Regions from separate parts of the Photobacterium nomapromontoriensis genome, predicted to be linked through region 1. Evidence: predicted binding sites of a transcription regulator. Region 1 holds the regulator's gene; the other holds the start of a gene.
What was found. The regulator PurR, encoded in region 1, represses purine synthesis genes. The targets are predictions, from matches to a motif close to TNANGNAAACGTTTNCNTNA.
Positions count from the first base shown of each region.

Region 2: L4D12_RS07265 (uracil-xanthine permease family protein) is a predicted target of PurR. The motif match lies at 4,714-4,733, and genes of this name have one in related genera.

Region 1 covers NZ_JAKJSL010000017.1:33,595-39,626, forward strand. The annotation lists gene L4D12_RS03285 (hypothetical protein) at 108-503, opposite strand; gene purR (HTH-type transcriptional repressor PurR) at 1,046-2,053, shown strand; cyclic di-GMP riboswitch class I at 2,252-2,355, shown strand; gene L4D12_RS03295 (TfoX/Sxy family DNA transformation protein) at 2,379-2,969, shown strand; gene L4D12_RS03300 (phospholipase A) at 3,212-3,982, shown strand; gene L4D12_RS03305 (efflux RND transporter periplasmic adaptor subunit) at 4,195-5,361, shown strand; gene L4D12_RS03310 (efflux RND transporter permease subunit) at 5,371-6,032, shown strand, end outside.
Region 2 covers NZ_JAKJSL010000021.1:56,798-62,829, reverse strand. The annotation lists gene spoT (bifunctional GTP diphosphokinase/guanosine-3',5'-bis pyrophosphate 3'-pyrophosphohydrolase) at 1-1,713, shown strand, start outside; gene trmH (tRNA (guanosine(18)-2'-O)-methyltransferase TrmH) at 1,825-2,538, shown strand; gene recG (ATP-dependent DNA helicase RecG) at 2,551-4,647, shown strand; gene L4D12_RS07265 (uracil-xanthine permease family protein) at 4,897-6,032, shown strand, end outside.

The sequences.
Region 1 (6,032 bases):
GTATATAAGTCTGAGCATCCATTCTTCGTAAATAAAAAACCCGCTGCACTTGGCAACGGGTTTTGCTTTTACTTTCAGGCTATCAGCCTCTGCTAGAACTCAAGCAATTACAACTCGATCGCTTTGTTTTGGCTCAGCAAACGCATCCCACGGATAAGTTGAAAAAACCATCTGATGATAGCGATTAGCGCAATAATGACACCCACTACCGGGATCCCATCAAGCACATAATCCAGCACATCACTGTTCACCCAGTACTCCGCACCCGCGACCATACCAGTGGTTGTGGCAGCTGTTACACCTAACACGACAAAAAAAGTAAAGAATAGGAAAAATGATCGAATAATCGTGTAGTAGTGGCTGTAGCAGAGCTCATCCGTACCTTTATTAAGTTTATAGCCAGCGTAAATAATGGCAATAATGCCTGAAATCAATAAGGTAAAAGGTGTTAAAAAACTTGCGATATAAGCAAATCGTACACCCGCTTTGTTATTCGTTGACATGCGTCTGTCCGTTTTTAGAACTTGGATAATCCTAATTATCACACGTATTTGGGCTTCATCAAGTATGGATAAAACTGACGATGATCACGATCAAACGAATCCGACAGAGTCTGCCAGGATCCCCTATAACAACAACAGCCAGATAAATGCTATAGACCAATAGTAAAATTCAAACACGGTGACATACCGACAATTCTTTAAATTATGCATTTCTGATACAGATTCATACTCTCCCCATCGAATAGTGATGCAAGCAGCGCATAATTCTCATTAATTCAACTCAGAAACATTGCACTCTTGACCACACTAAGTAAAATGTGATCGCAAGCGATTACACAATGAAACGTATGCGTACGATAAGAACACATGTAGAATCGGTGTAGCAGAGCCGCCATTTGTTAATGCGGCTCTTTTTTGTTTCTGTTACCGACAGCCAATAGAACAGTGCTCTACTTCCACAAGCAGCCAACAGTTCATTGTTCTATTGGGTAACTAATTTGATTATTAAGGTCCTCTGACCTCTTATTATTAGAAGAATAATTATGGCAACGATTAAAGATGTTGCACGTATGGCTGGTGTCTCTACAACCACCGTCTCTCACGTGATTAACAAAACACGCTTCGTGGCAGAAGCAACACAGAAAAAAGTGCTAGCCGCCGTTGATGAGCTAAACTACGCGCCAAGTGCGGTTGCACGTAGCTTAAAATGTAACACTACGCGTACTATAGGGATGCTTGTAACCAAATCAACCAACCCGTTCTTCGCAGAAGTCGTACATGGCGTTGAAGAGTACTGCTACAGTGAAGGCTACACACTTATCTTGTGTAACACTGAAGGCAACTTAACCAAGCAACGTGATTACCTACGCATGCTTGCTGAAAAGCGCGTTGACGGCCTACTGGTGATGTGCTCAGATCTTGATGAAGAATTACTGGCGCTGCTTGAACGCCAGAAAGATTTACCTATGGTTGTCATGGATTGGGGTCCTGAAAGTCCGCATACAGATAAAATCCAAGACAATGCAGAATTAGGCGGCTATGTTGCCACTAAATTCTTTATCGAACACGGCCACAAAGCCATTGGTTGTTTGACTGGCCATCGTGAAAAAACAGCCTGTCGCGAACGTTTAAAAGGTTTTAATAAAGCCATGGCTGAAGCTGGCCTGCCCGTCAACGAAGCATGGATTTTAGAAGGCGATTTTGAATGTGAATCTGCCGTTAATGCCGCTAATCAAATCATCGCGATGGAAGAGCGTCCAACCGCTATCTTCTGCTTTAATGACATCATGGCAATGGGGTTAATCAGTACCTTCCAATTGGCAGGTATTAATGTACCAGATGACATATCCATCATTGGCTATGACAACATTGATTTAGCACCGTATTTCTCACCGCCACTTACAACCATCCACCAGCCTAAACGCCGGTTAGGTAAAAGTGCCGTAGAAATATTAATGTATCGCATGAGAGACAAGGATCATGCCACTCAAGTATTTGAAATGGTTCCTGAACTTGTTGTTCGTCAATCCGTGCGAAATTTAAACAACTGAGTGGCATCACGTCATTTTAGTAATTTAAACGGAGGCCTATGCCTCCGTTTTTTTGTGTCTATTTTCACCGATAATTTGCATTACATATGAAGTAAAAATGCTTACCTAGCAGAAACCAAATGCAATTAATGGAACCAATGTCACATTTTAAAAAATGGGAGCAGGTTCAAATATTCTAACTAGGATATTCTTGATTTATCACGAACAAGGCAAATCTGTCGAAAGATAGAGACGCAAAGCTTCCGACCTAAAAGTATTCAGTTTGTCATCATTCTGTCACTCATGGTAGCGGGGTCACCGATGGATATTTTCACCGAGAAAAAGCATGGACAAACCTGTATTAAAAGATTCATTACGCCTATTTAATTGTTTCAGTAACATGAAATCTCGCTCAATGTTTGGTGGTTTTGGTTTATTCGCGGGTGAAACAATGTTTGCCCTCGTTGTGAATAACAAACTTCATCTACGTGCCAATGCAACCAACGAACAAGAATTCAAGCAAGCTGGCTTGGAACCGTATGTTTATACTAAACGAGGTTTTCCCGTTGTAACTCGCCACTACGCTATTCCTGAAGAATGGTGGCAAGATACTACAAAAATTATCGAGCAAGCCGAGCGCTCCCTCGCTGCCGCACAAGTAGACAAAGAAACTAAAGTCAGTGCCGAACCCGATCGCATTAAAGATCTACCTAACTTACGATTAGCCAATGAACGCATGCTTAAAAAAGCGGGTATTGTGACCGTTAATGAATTACTCGAAGCGGGTTCGATCAATGCTTATAAAGCGCTGCAAAATAGCCACCAAGGAACAATAAGCCTTGAGTTACTCTGGGCACTTGAAGGAGCGATAAGTGGCCAACATTGGTCCGTGATCCCTCAGGAGCGACGTTCAGAACTTCTCGCTAAACTTAGCTAATCCTAGCAACATGAGTATGGATAGTGTGAAAATAAGCAATCGTTTGTGTGCTTATTTTCATACTGACCGCCTAACATCACGACTTTGATATCACTATCCATATCTTCAACCATTAAGTAACTTATTGCTCTGTATCTTTTTTTTGACGATTTAACTGTTCCTTTTGTGCCCACATTTTTTGCGAAAGAGCGACTCTTATCGCATACTTATACCTCTGGAACATGATAAGACCTCAAGCACATATGAAAAAAAGCAGTCTTCTTTTATCTATTTCACTGATAACTACCGCCAGCCCCGTTTGGGCAAATGAACCGAGCCGCGTATCGCATCACAAAGACACCTATCTATTACCACTCTACAAAGAGAGCCGAGTTAACCAAGCGAGATTCGAGCCACTCTCCCCTGATGGTGGTAAAGTTCACGATATTTTCGTTCAATTTCAAATTAGCCTTAAATACCATTTACTCGGAAACCATGAAGAAGGGGTGTTTCTGGCATACACACAAAAATCAAATTGGGAAGCGTACGCATCATCAGCCTACTTTCGCGATAATGATTTCAACCCAGAATTGTTTTACAACAAAAAGTTCAAGCACTTCGATGCTGCTTTTGGCGTTGAGCACCAATCTAATGGTGCAGGCGGATCGAATGAAGTAAGTTGGAACCGAGCCTATGTCAATGTCACCTATCATTTCCCTCAGGGATTTATTCGTATAAAGCCATGGATCAGAATTCATGACTCTAAAGACTACAACCCCGATATCACTGATTTTCTCGGTCATGGTGAATTTGTCTTCGGTTGGCAGCCAACCGATGAACAAGAAGTTAAGTTGCTCACTCGCAACATTATAGAAAGCGGTTTCGATAAACCTTATGGGGAACTGAGCTGGAACTTTAAAATTTACCAAGGATTACGAGGATACCTCAAAGCTGAAAGTGGCTATGGGGCTACCATTTCTAACTATAACTTTAAAGAAAGTGCTTTTGGCTTAGGGATTGATATCAAGTTTTGATCTAACGCTAAGTAAACCCGCCATTTTTTCATAGCGTTAAATCCTTGAATCAGTCACTGCGATGTTACCAATGCAACGCTTCACGCAAAGATAAGACACATCGAGCAGCAAAAGTTAAATAAGCTAATCAATGTTCCGCAAGGTTGTCCTATCTCCAACCTGCCCTTACGGTTAATAACCTTGTCGTGAGAAATAAGGGGTGAGCATTGTCAGTGTCTATGATCAATAAATTGCACGTAAACCCGCTGCAAACATCTGTTGTATTGTTGAGCATATTGCTACTCCAAGGGTGTGAAGACCATCAAGTTCCGACCCAGCAACGTCCGCAATACGATATCGGCTATGTCATAGTTGCACCACAGGCGGTTGAGTTGCACGATACCATGCCAGGACGCACTCTGCCGTCCTATGAAGCAGAGATCCGTCCGCAAGTAGGCGGAATTATTCAGCAGCAATTGTTCGAAGGTGGCACGATGGTCAAACAAGGCCAGCCACTTTATCAAATCGATTCTGCCCCCTTCCAACTAGCCCTCAAACAAGCGCAATCAGACTTACGCAAGGCACTTGCCAACCAAACATCAACCCGTAACCTGGCAAGCCGATACCAACGGTTAGTCAAAGAACGAGCCGTATCGCGTCAAGACTACGATAATGCCGTCGCTAGCTACCAAGAGGCACAATCTTCAGTTACTAATGCACGCGCTGCCGTTGACAACGCCAAAATCAATCTTGGTTATACCCGTGTTACCTCACCGATAGATGGTCGTGCAGGGCGCTCAAACGTCACAGCTGGCGCGTTGGTTACCGCGAACCAATCATCACCGCTTGTTACAGTGCAAACCTATGACCCAATGTATGTAGATCTCACTGCATCCAGTACTGAGTTGCTCCAATTTCGTCGGGATTTAGCCCAAGGGGTCATTACCCGGGATCAGAATGAGTCACGGCAGATCAAGCTGTTTCTTGAAGATGGCACATCGTATGACCATCTGGGTACCATCCTGTTTGCGGATGTTGATATCAATGAAACAACAGGATCGTTCATACTCAGAGTCAGCTTTCCTAACCCTGACCAAATCCTGCTTCCAGGGTTGTTTGTTCGAGCATCACTACCACGTGGGGTTGATCACAATGCGATATTGGTGCCAGCCAAGGCCCTGACGCGCAACCCTAAAGGTGATGCTCAAGTCAGTGTCATTGACAGCGATAACAAAACCCAAGTCGTTGAGGTTGATACCAGCTATCTCATTGATCATCACTGGCTGATCACCAAAGGATTAAGTGGGGGTGAAAAAGTCATCGTCGACGGTTTGCAATTTGTACATCCCGGATCTCCGGTGACTAAATCACACGAAATTAGCGCACAACCGCAAAAATAGGAGGGTGATATGGCCCATTTCTTCATCGTAAGACCTGTCTTTGCTTGGGTGTTAGCCATCATGGTGATGCTAGCGGGTCTCATCGCTATCGTGTTACTCCCCATCGCTCAGTACCCGACATTAGCACCACCAGCTATCCAAATTTCTGCCACCTACCCGGGAGCATCAGCAAAAACAGCTGAAGACTCAGTCACGCAGGTCATTGAACAACAAATGAATGGGTTAGATAACCTGCTCTATATGTCATCCACATCAGACTCATTCGGTAATATCGCGATTACTCTGACCTTTGCAGCAGGTACTGATCCTGATATCGCACAAGTTCAGGTACAAAACAAACTCTCTGCAGCCACCCCTCTATTACCCATGGCCGTGCAGACCCAAGGGGTGCGAGTTGAAAAAGCCAGTAACTCTATCTTGATGGTGATCGGTTTTGTATCCGATGATCCTGATATGAACAATGCTGATATTTCAGACTATATAGCCAGTAATGTGCTGGATCCGTTAAGTCGAGTCGATGGCGTAGGGCAAACTCAGCTATTTGGCGCTGAATATGCCATGCGCATCTGGCTGGCCCCTTATTCACTTGATAGTTTTAACCTGATGCCTTCAGATATCGTCGCGGCGATCAAAGAACAAAATGCCCAAGTGTCTGCGGGCCAGCTTGGTGC
Region 2 (6,032 bases), on a different contig from region 1:
CGCGTCATTCTAATCAAACTGGCCGACCGCACGCACAATATGCGCACTTTAGGTGCCCTGCGTCCGGATAAACGCCGTCGTATTGCCCGTGAGACGCTGGAGATATTCTCTCCACTGGCCCATCGTTTGGGTATTCATAACATCAAGACCGAGCTGGAAGAGTTGGGCTTTGAAGCGCTCTATCCCAATCGCTACCGAGTTTTGAAAGAAGTGGTCGCCGCCGCGCGTGGTAACCGCAAAGAAATGATCAACAAAATCCACGCTGAAATTGAAGGTCGTCTCAATGATGCGGGGATCCAAGGCACCGTCCTCGGCCGCGAGAAAAACCTCTACTCCATCTACAACAAGATGAAGAACAAGGAGCAGCGCTTCCACAGCATCATGGACATCTATGCGTTTCGCGTATTAGTCTCTGATCTGGATACCTGCTATCGCATTCTCGGCCAAGTCCATAACTTGTATAAGCCTCGGCCAAGCAAGATGAAGGACTATATCGCCATTCCTAAAGCTAACGGTTACCAGTCATTACATACTTCGTTGGTTGGCCCACATGGGGTCCCGGTTGAAGTACAGATCCGTACCGAAGACATGGATCAAATGGCCGATAAAGGGGTTGCTGCCCATTGGGCGTATAAAGATGGCGAAAGCTCAAGCACCACAGCACAGGTGAAAGCCCAGCGCTGGATGCAGAGCCTGCTGGAATTACAACAAAGTGCAGGCAGCTCGTTTGAGTTTATCGAGAGTGTAAAATCTGATCTGTTCCCAGATGAGATTTATGTTTTCACGCCAAAAGGCCGAATTGTCGAACTGCCCGTCGGGGCAACCGCGGTGGACTTTGCCTACGCGGTACATACCGATGTCGGTAATGCCTGTGTCGGTGCGCGCGTCGAGCGCCAACCTTATCCGCTCAGTAAACCGCTGAAGAACGGCCAGACTATCGAGATCATCAGTGCCCCTGGCGCACGTCCTAATGCCGCCTGGCTCAACTATGTTGTGACCTCTCGGGCCCGCGCGAAGATCCGTCAGGTTCTCAAGACCATGCGTCGTGAAGAGTCCGTCACGCTTGGACGTCGTCTGCTCAACCATGCCCTGGGTTCATTAAATATCGACCAAATCAACACCGACAACCTGCAACAGGTACTGGCCGATCTGCGATTAAATACTCTCGAAGAACTGTTAGCCGCAATTGGTTTAGGCGAGTTAATGAGTGTAGTGATCGCCCGCCGTTTATTAGGCAAAGCCGATGAGCTCACGGAGAAAGAAAACGACCGACGCTTACCAATCCGTGGCGCGGACGGGATCTTACTGACATTTGCCAACTGCTGTCACCCGATTCAAGGTGACCCAATCATGGCCCATGTCAGCCCGGGTAAAGGCTTGGTGATCCACCGTGAGGAGTGTGCCAATATCCGCGGTTACCAGCGTGAACCCGATAAGTACATGGCTGTTGAATGGAGTGAAGACTTCGAGCAGGAATTTGTTACCTGCCTCAAAGTTGATATGCAAAATCACCAAGGTGCATTGGCCGATCTGACCAATACCATTGCGGCAACCGGTTCGAATATTCAGGGTCTGGCTACCGAAGAGAAAGATGGCCGCCTGTATACCATCACCGTTAAGCTCACCACCAAGGGACGTATCCACCTGGCTAATATCATGCGCCGGATCCGAGTGATGCCTAACGTGGTTCGTGTTTCGCGACAAAAAAACTGATCGCCGGAAGCTGGAATATCATCCGGCCCCGACCATTAATCCAAACGCCCGCATGCGGGCGTTTTCTTTAGCTCGCTTTTTTCAATATCTTGCTTTAGGTAAACCTGTACCATGACCCCTGATCGCTTCCAACGAATCCACTCTGTCCTTGCTACCCGTCAGCCCGATCTCACGGTATGCATGGAAGAAGTGCACAAACCTAACAATGTCTCAGCGATCATCCGTACAGCTGATGCGGTGGGCGTACATAAGGTCCACGCGGTCTGGCCGACAGAAAGTATGCGGCTGCACAGCCATACATCCGCAGGGGCTCGTAACTGGGTTGAGCTGGAAACCCACGACTCCATGGTGGATGCAATTGCCACGTTAAAAGCTCAGGGGATGCAGGTACTGGCAACGAACCTGTCTGATGATGCGGTCGATTTTCGTGAAATTGACTACACCCAACCCACTGCCATCATTCTCGGCGGGGAAAAAAATGGCATCACCGCTCAGGCACTGGCAATGGCTGATCAAGATATCATCATCCCCATGGTGGGTATGGTACAGTCGCTGAATGTTTCTGTTGCCAGTGCACTGATCCTGTATGAGGCACAACGCCAGCGCCAGAATGCGGGGATGTACGATCGCGACACCACCCAATTGCCTGATGACGTGGTTCACCGTATTCTGTTCGAGCGGGGGCATCCTGTACTGGCAAAAGTGGCTCGCCGTAAAGGGCTGCCTTACCCGCCACTGGATGAACATGGCCAAATTGATGCCGATGCACAATGGTGGCAGACCATGCAGGCCACCGAGCCTAAAAAGCACAAACGATTACCGTAAATAGGATAAGCGATGAGCGGACAACTTCTTGATACCATCGCCCTGACCGAGCTGTCAGGGGTTGGTGCCAAAATAGCAGAAAAACTGGATAAAATAGGCCTGCACACGGTGCAAGATCTGCTGTTCCATCTTCCGCTCCGCTATGAAGACCGCACCCGGATCTGGCCGATTGCCAGTGTGATGGCCGGTCAGCACCTGACCATTCAAGGAGAGGTCATCAGCAGTAATATCGCCTTTGGCAAGCGTCGAATGCTGACCGTGAAGATCAGCGATCACACTGGCAGTGCGACACTGCGATTTTTCAACTTCACTGCCGCGATGAAGAACAGCTTCGCTGACGGCAAGCAAGTCAAAGCCTACGGTGAAATCAAACGCGGCCAATACGGGCTGGAGATCATCCATCCTGATTATCGTATTTTTTCTGAACCCACCGAGCTCAGTGTCGAAGAAACTTTGACCCCGGTCTACCCGACTACCGATGGCTTGCGCCAGCTGACCCTGCGTAACCTCACCGATCAGGCAATGCGGCTGCTCGATAAAGCCGCGGTACGTGAGCTACTGCCTGAAGGCCTGTATGATCGCCAAATGACACTCGCCCAAGCCTTGCATGTGATGCACCGCCCAACACCGGATGTTTCGTTGGATCAACTCGAGGAAGGCAGGCATCCCGCTCAGCAACGGTTGATTTTAGAAGAGCTGCTGGCGCAGAACCTTTCAATGCTCGCGGTACGCAGCAAAAGCCAGCAACATGCCGCCTGGCCTCTGGCGGCACCGGACTCCCTAAAACAGACGTCCCTCAAGCAGCAACTGCTCGACAGCCTGCCGTTCAGCCCGACAGGCGCCCAGCAACGGGTCGTGGCCGATATCGAAACCGATCTCACCAAGCCACACCCGATGATGCGTTTAGTCCAAGGTGATGTGGGTTCTGGTAAAACCCTTGTCGCCGCCCTTGCCGCTTTGCGTGCCATCGAACACGGTTATCAGGTGGCCCTGATGGCGCCAACGGAACTGCTGGCCGAGCAACACGCAATTAACTTCGCCAATTGGCTCAACCCGCTTGGTATCAACGTCGGTTGGCTCGCAGGCAAACTCAAAGGCAAAGCCCGTGACGCTGAACTAACCAAGATCGAAGGCGGTGAAGCCAAGATGGTGGTCGGCACCCACGCTTTATTTCAAGAGCAGGTGGTGTTTAATAACCTCGCATTGGTGATCATCGATGAACAGCACCGTTTCGGGGTCCACCAGCGACTGGAGCTACGCGAAAAAGGAGCCAATGACGGCCGTTTCCCGCATCAGCTGATCATGACCGCAACGCCTATCCCACGCACCTTGGCGATGACCGCCTATGCCGATCTGGAAACCTCGGTGATCGATGAACTACCACCAGGCCGTACCCCAATCCAAACCGTTGCCTTGCCGGACTCGCGTCGTCCTGACATTATCGAGCGGATCCGCTCTGCCTGCCTCAATGAAGGACGTCAGGCCTATTGGGTCTGTACCCTGATTGACGAGTCCGAGGTGCTGGAAGCACAAGCAGCCTCAGATACCGCTGATGAGCTCACCGCACTACTGCCCGAACTGAATATAGGCCTCGTGCACGGCCGAATGAAACCGGCAGAAAAACAAGCCGTGATGCAGCGCTTCAAGGCAGGTGAGCTTCAGCTACTAGTCGCCACCACTGTGATTGAAGTCGGGGTCGATGTCCCCAATGCCAGCTTAATGGTGATCGAAAATCCAGAACGCCTTGGTTTGGCCCAGCTCCACCAGCTCCGAGGCCGGGTAGGTCGAGGCCAAGTCGCCAGCCATTGCGTGCTGCTCTATCATGCGCCACTATCTAAGACCGCTCAGAAACGTCTGGGGGTATTACGCGAAAGTAGCGATGGCTTCGTCATCGCCCAACGTGATTTGGAGATCCGCGGCCCCGGTGAGCTACTCGGCACCAAACAAACAGGGATTGCCGATTTCAAAGTGGCAGATCTTATTCGCGACCAACATCTGATCCCGCAGGTGCAAAAACTGGCACGCTACCTTCACGATAATTACCCAAGCAATGCCAAGGCGATTATCGACCGCTGGCTTGGTCAACGCGAAAACTACTCTAATGCCTAGCGCCAGACCAATGGCTCCCTCTCTGCCGTAGATTGCATGTATGCATCATTACTTTCCACCGCGCAATAACGCAAACGATTGCTTTCTACTGAGAGATCACTAAAATAGCGACAAATTCTATCTAGCCCTTCTCTCCAGTGGAATTCTGGTTCTGAGTAACAGCAATCACAGAGCAATCCAGACCCACGGTTTATCGCCCATTCAGCGCAATAAACAGGAATAAAGAGAAACACCAAGGAAGCATTGGCCATGACTCACCAGCACAGCACCGTTGAAACACCACACAAGTCGGATTTGATTTATCGCTTAGAGGATCGACCACCTCTGCCACAAACCTTATTTGCCGCCACCCAACATTTGTTGGCGATGTTTGTTGCTGTGATCACCCCGTCGCTGATCATCTGTCAAGCTCTGGGATTACCCGCCAGTGAAACCAATACCATTGTCAGCATGTCACTGTTTGCGTCTGGTATCGCCTCGTTCATTCAAATCCGCACATTTGGTCCGGTTGGTTCAGGCCTACTGTCTATCCAAGGCACCAGTTTTAATTTCCTTGGCCCAATCATCGGTTCAGGCCTCGCCTTAAAAGCCGGGGGCGCAGATATTCCCACCATGATGGCCGCTATCTTCGGTACCATTCTGTTTGCCTCACTAACCGAAGTCCTGATCTCTCGGATTCTCCAGCATGCACAACGGGTCATTACCCCACTGGTGTCCGGTATTGTCGTCACCCTGATCGGTCTGACTCTGATCCAAATCGGCCTGACCTCCATCGGTGGTGGCTATGAAGCCATTGAAAGTGGCACCTTCGGCAGTCTCGACAATCTGATGTTAGCCGGCACGGTACTAGGCATGATTGTGCTGCTTAACCGCGTTAAAAATCCTTATTTGCGCGTTTCCTCGATTGTGATTGCGATGGCCGCAGGTACCTTGTTGGCCTGGATGACTGGTATGCTCGATACCAGCCGCACCACCGAGGCTGATTTCATCGCGATCCCTATCCCGATGCAATACGGGCTAGGCTTCGACTGGGGATTATTGATCCCGCTAGTGATTGTCTTTGCGATTACCTCACTGGAAGCGATTGGCGATATCACGGCGACCTCTGAAACGTCTGAGCAACCCGTAGCTGGCCCAATCTACATGAAGCGGATCAAAGGCGGTGTACTGGCTGATGGCATTAACTCTGCCGTTGCTGCACTGCTCAATAGCTTCCCCAACTCTACCTTCAGCCAGAACAATGGCATCATCCAGCTAACCGGTGTTGCCAGTCGCTATATTGGCTACTTTGTAGCAGGGATGCTGGTCTTGCTCGGATTGTTCCCAGGGGTAGCTAACTTAGTGCAACTCATTCCAGAACCGGTTCTTGGCGGCGCGACCATCGT